2 regions of the Cellulosimicrobium sp. RS genome follow, and region 1 is predicted to be linked to the other one. Evidence: riboswitches for the same ligand, from Rfam matches in the RefSeq annotation. Region 1 holds a riboswitch; the other holds the start of a gene.
The links. Region 1 has a riboswitch for S-adenosylmethionine ahead of ACI769_RS05605 (LLM class flavin-dependent oxidoreductase). Riboswitches for the same ligand answer to the same signal wherever they lie in the genome.

Region 1 (2,792 bases):
CCGCTCGGTGACGTCCGCGGTGGGGGTGCCGGGGATCGAGAAGCTGCTGGCGAGCGTGCCGCCGAACGCGACGAACGCCGCCCCGGCGAGCACGAGCACCGCGAGCCACGCGGCGAGGACGGTCCGCGCGCGGCGCGCGCACGCGCGGCCGAGGCGGTAGAGGAGTTCAGCCATGAGGATCCTTCGGTGGGAGTCCGGTCCGGGTCCGGCGGGTGTGCCCGGGGTGGCGGGTGCGGTGCTGCGGGAGAGGTGGTCGCGAGGCGGGACAGGGCGGGGAGGGTGCGGGTCGTGTCAGACGGGGTCCGCCCAGCCGGCGCGGATCCGTTCGACGAGGCGGTCGAGCAGGCCGGACCACACCGCGCGCGACGCGTCGTCGTCGGCGGCGCCGGTCTCGGCCCACCAGCGCCGCTGGATGACGAGGACCCCGGCCATGAGCGCGCCCACGAGCATCTCGATCTCGAGCGGGTCGACGTCCGGGTGTCGGCGCGTGGTGGCCGCGACGAGGCGCTCGGCGAGGTGGGTGAAGGTGCGCACGACCATCGTCGTGACGCGCGGCGTGGGCTCGGTCGCGGTACCGCCGAGGGCGCGCGTGAGGTAGGCCATGGGGCCGACGAGGTCCGTGCCGCGCAGCGCCGCGGTGACGTCGTCGAGGGGCGTGGGGCGGTCGGTGCCCGGCTCGGCCGCGCTCGCCCCGAGCGTCTCGACGACGGTGCCCAGCACGTCCTCGCAGACCTCGACCACGACGTCGTCGAGCGACGCGAAGTGGTTGAAGATCGTGCGGCGCGCGACGTCGGCCCGGGCCGCGAGCTCGTCGACGGTGAAGCGCGCGCCGCCCTTCTCCTCCATGAGCGACGCGGCGGCGGCGACGATCGCGCGGCGGTGGCGTGCGCGCAGGGCCGCGCGACGGTCGGGGGCCGCGGCGTCCGGGCCGGGGGCGTCCGCGCTCGGCGCGTCCGGGGTCACGGCGTCCGTCGCGGGCGCGGTCGGGCGCTCGGGTCCGGGGAGGAGAGGCACCTCTTGACACTAGGTGCATCGATGCACTCGGTGCAAACGAGGGCCTCGGCTGCTCAAAGTTGACCGATCGAGTCCAGTATGTGGGAAGGTCCCGGCGGTGCGTTGACACCCTCTCCGACCGCTCGTAGGTTCCCGGCAACCGAGGTCCACGGACCCCGGCACAGGACATGGTCATGAGCTCCGACGCGAAGCCCCGGCTCGTCGGACGGCAACCCTCCCGCGCGGCGGGGTGCCCCGGGTGAGGACCAGGTCCCGCGTCGCGCGACCTGCGCGGTGCGGGGCAACACGCGGCGCCCGGAGACGGGCACGAAGGAGACGGACGATGGACCGGCGAGAGTCGAGCACCGCGGTGAGCACCCCGCACGCGCCGACGTGCCCCTGTCCGGTCCGCGGTGCGGCCGTCGTCTCCTGTCCGGTCGGCGCCCCCGTGCGCGTCACCTGTTGTCGCTGACGACGCCCCGCTCCTGACGCCGCGCGCTCCCGCGCGCACGCCCTGACGGGCCTCCCTCCGGCCTCCCCGGCCCCGCCCTGCCGTCCCGCGGCGGGACGACCCTGCCCACCCCCGGCACCCCGCCGCGCCCTGAGCGCGCCGCCGGCGCCTGTCCCAGAACGGATCCTCGCGATGCCCGACCCCCGCCCCGCCCGTACCGTCCACCTGGGCGTCGACCTCACCGACGCCGGTGCGCACCCCGCCGCCTGGCGGACCGTGGGCTCCCAGGCCCAGCGCCTGTTCGACGCCAAGCGCCTCGTCGAGCTCGTGGCCACCGCCCAGCGCGGCCTGCTCGACCTCGTCACGCTCGACGACGCGTTCACCCTCCAGCCGGGCCGCAACGGGTCCGTGCGCGGCCGGCTCGACGCCGCGCTCGTCGCGTCCCGGCTCGCGCCGCGCAGCGCGGGCATCGGCCTCGTCCCGACCGTCACCACCACGCACACCGAGCCGTTCCACGTCTCCAAGGCGGTCGCGACGATCGACCACGTGAGCTCCGGCCGCGCGGGATGGCAGGTCGGGTGGTCCACGACCCCGGCCGAGGCCGCGGCCTTCGGGCGCAAGGGCGCCCAGGACGAGCCCGACGCCGTGGCCGAGGCCGACGAGGCGGTCGAGGTCGTCACGCGGCTCTGGGACTCGTGGGAGGACGACGCCGAGATCCGCGACGTCGCGACGGGCCGGTTCGTGGACCGCGAGAAGCTGCACTACGTCGACCACGAGGGCATCCGGTTCGCGGTCAAGGGGCCGTCGATCACGCCGCGCCCGCCGCAGGGCCAGCCGCCCGTCGTCGTGCGGGCGAGCACGCCGGCGTCGCTCGACCTCGCGGCCCGGCGGGCCGACGTCGTGCGGGTCCGCGCGGCGACGCGGGACGAGGCGGTCGCGCTGCGGGCGCAGGTGCGCGACGCCGCCGCGGACGCCGGGCGCGACCCCGACGGGCTGCGGGTCCTCGTGGACGCGTACGTCGTCGTCGGGGACACGCGCGCGAGCGCGCAGGCCCGCCTCGACCTGCTCGAGGACCTCGAGGGCGTCTCGTGGGACACCGACTCGCTGACGCACGTCGGCACGGCGCGCGACCTCGCGGCGACGGTCGAGGAGTGGGCGCACGCCGGTGCCGCCGACGGCTTCCTGCTGCGGCCGTCGTCGCTGAGCACGGACCTCGACGCGATCGTCGACGGGGTCGTGCCGCTGCTCCAGGGCGTGGGCCTGTTCCGCACCGCGTACCCGGGCACGACGCTGCGCGACACGCTCGGCCTCCCGCACCCCGCGAACCGCTACGCGGCGATCGCCTGAG
Region 2 (2,792 bases), on a different contig from region 1:
GTGGGGTACGCGGCGGGCTACCTGCTCGTCCTGCTGTTCGTCGCGGGCCCCCTGCGGCGCAGCGGCGCGTACACGATCCCCGACTTCGTGCACGCCCGGCTCGACTCCGTGGTCGCGCGCCGCGTGACGAGCGTGCTCGTGCTCGTCATCGGGTGGCTCTACGTGGTGCCGCAGCTCCACGGGGCGGCGCTCGTCATCACGAGCGTGGCCCCGGTGCCGCCGTGGGTCGGCTCGGTGGGGATCGCGGTCGTGGTGAGCGCCGTCGTCGCCGCGGGCGGGATGCGCTCCATCACGTTCGTCCAGGCGTTCCAGTTCTGGGTCAAGCTCACCGCGCTCGCGGTGCCGCTCGTCGTCGTGCTCATGGCGCTCGGCGGGGCGTTCGAGCCCGGCGGCGCCGTCGTCACGTTCGACCCCGCCGCCGTGTTCCCCCACGAGGCCGGGCCGGGCGGCCTCGACGCGTACGCGACCGTCTCGCTCCTGCTCGCCCTCCTGCTCGGCACGACCGGCCTGCCGCACGTCCTCGTGCGCTTCTACACCTCGCCCGACGGCGGCTCGGCCCGCCGCACGACCGTGGTCGTGCTCGTCATGATCAGCGTGTTCTACATGGTGTCGAGCACGCTCGGGCTCGTGGCGCGGGTCGTCGCGCCCGACCTCGCGGCGCCCGGCGTCGCGGACACCGTCGTCCTCGCGCTGCCGACCCGCCTCGTGCCCGGGCTCGGCGGCGAGCTGCTCGCCGCGCTCGTCGTCGCCGGGGCGTTCGCCGCGTTCCTCGGGACGTCGTCGGGGCTCGTGGTGGCGCTGGCGGGCGTCGTGAGCCAGGACCTGTTCGGCGGCACCGTGCGGTCCTTCCGCTGGTCCGCGGTCGCGTGCACGCTCATCCCGCTCGCGTTCGCGCTCGTCACCATCCCGCAGGGCCTCGTGACGAGCGTCGGGACGGTGTTCGTCTTCGCGGCGTCGGCCCTGTCCCCCGTCATCCTGCTCGGCGTGTGGTGGCGCGGCCTCACCGCGCGGGGCGCGGTGGCGGGCATGGTCGTGGGGGCCGTCCTGTGCGCGACGGCGCTGCTCGCGTCGTCCGCGCTCGTCGCCGCGGGGTACGGGAGCCCGTCCGGCGACATGGCCGACGGCGTCCCCGGCATCGTGCGCGCCCTGCTCGCCCAGCCCGCTGCCTGGACCATCCCGCTCGCGACGGCGACCGTCGTCGTCGTGTCTCTCCTCGACCGGCGCGGCCCGCCGCTGCGCACCGACCGGTTCCTCCGGCGTCTGCACGTGCCCGAGCGCCGGAGGGCCTGAGACCTGCGAGGCCGACGCCGACCCGTCGCCATGGTCGGTGTCTGGGACCTCGCTCGAGCACCTGAAATCTGTAGCGTAGGAAACCTGAAATTCGTAGCGTAGAGAGCCTGAGATCCGTAGCGCGGGGCGCCGCTACGCCTCCGGCCGATCCCTCCGCATCTCACCTGGCGGGCGCTCTCGACCGCATGTCGGATGGGTCGTAGGATCGTGCCAACCATCCAGAGCGGTCGAGAGTCCTGGCTCGACGACACCGCAGCAACCCGCCGACGGAAGCCTCCCGAGGACAAAGGTGCTAACGCCAGGGTCGATGGAGTGACGCATGACCTCAGAGGCATCCTTCGCGCACCGTCCGGGCCGTCCTCGGCCGACGGTGTCGTTCGAGCTCATGCCCCCGCGCCGACCGGACGCGGCCCCGAAGTTCTGGGAGACGGCACGCCGTCTCGTCGCGACGCACCCCGACTTCGTGTCCGTGACGTACGGCGCCGCGGGCACCGACCGCGCGACCGCGCGCCAGGTCGTCGGACGCCTGCTCCAGGGCACGCCCGTGCTGCCGATCGCACACCTCACGTGCGTCGGGGCGTCGCGCGAGGACGTGGAGTCGGTCATCACCGACTTCCTCGACGAGGGCGTGCGGAGCTTCCTCGCGCTGCGGGGCGACCCGCCGCGCGACCAGCCGGACTGGCAGCCCGCGCCCGACGGCGTCCGGTCGTCGACCGAGCTCGTCGCGCTGCTGCGCGAGGTCGAGGCGTCGCGCTGCGCGTCCGACCCGGCGGTCGCGCTGCGCGGCGCGGCCCGGCCGCTGACGATCGCCGTCGCGACGTTCTGCGACGGCAACCCCGCCGCCGGCACGACGCGCGCCCAGGAGGTGCGCCGCCTCTGGCAGAAGCAGCAGGCCGGCGCGAGCTTCGCGATCACGCAGCTCTTCTACGACGCGTCGTCGTACACCGACTTCGTCGCCGAGGCCCGTGCGGCCGGCGTGACGATCCCCATCCTCGCCGGGCTGCTGCCCACGACGGAGCCCGCGCGGCTCCGTCGCGTCGAGGAGCTCACGGGCGTGCGCGCGCCCCAGCACCTGCTGGACGCGCTCGACGCCCTGCCCGACCCGGAGGCGCAGCACGCCTACGGGATCGCGTACTCGGTCGACCTCGCGCAGCGCGTCCTCGACGCGGGCACGCCCGGTCTGCACGTGTACACGTTCAACAAGCACCGCGCCGCTCTTGACCTGCTCGAGGGTGTCCACCTCGGCGGCGGGTCGGGCGGGACCGGGGGCGGCGCCAGCGCCGCCGCCGCCCCGCTCGTCCCGGACCTGGCCAGCGGGCCGTGGGTCACCGGCACCTCCCTGCCCACGACGAGCGCCGCCACGCACGGCGCGCCCGTCTGACCGGTCCTCCGGACCAGCAAGAGGTTTCGATCATGGCCACTTCCGTACCCTCCCCTACCCAGAACCCGGTCGGATTCCCCGCCGGGACCGTGCTCGGCTACCCGCGCATCGGGCGCCGCCG

Region 2: it holds a riboswitch for S-adenosylmethionine, as region 1 does, so the genes downstream of both, ACI769_RS09455 (methylenetetrahydrofolate reductase) here and ACI769_RS05605 (LLM class flavin-dependent oxidoreductase) in region 1, are expected to answer to the same signal.

The regions. Positions count from the first base shown of each region.
Region 1 covers NZ_JBJXVU010000003.1:3,746-6,537, forward strand. The annotation lists gene ACI769_RS05595 (MMPL family transporter) at 1-174, opposite strand, end outside; gene ACI769_RS05600 (helix-turn-helix domain-containing protein) at 292-1,014, opposite strand; SAM riboswitch class IV at 1,184-1,291, shown strand; gene ACI769_RS05605 (LLM class flavin-dependent oxidoreductase) at 1,637-2,791, shown strand.
Region 2 covers NZ_JBJXVU010000005.1:84,541-87,332, forward strand. The annotation lists gene ACI769_RS09450 (cation acetate symporter) at 1-1,290, shown strand, start outside; SAM riboswitch class I at 1,502-1,604, shown strand; gene ACI769_RS09455 (methylenetetrahydrofolate reductase) at 1,610-2,671, shown strand; gene metE (5-methyltetrahydropteroyltriglutamate--homocysteine S-methyltransferase) at 2,704-2,792, shown strand, end outside.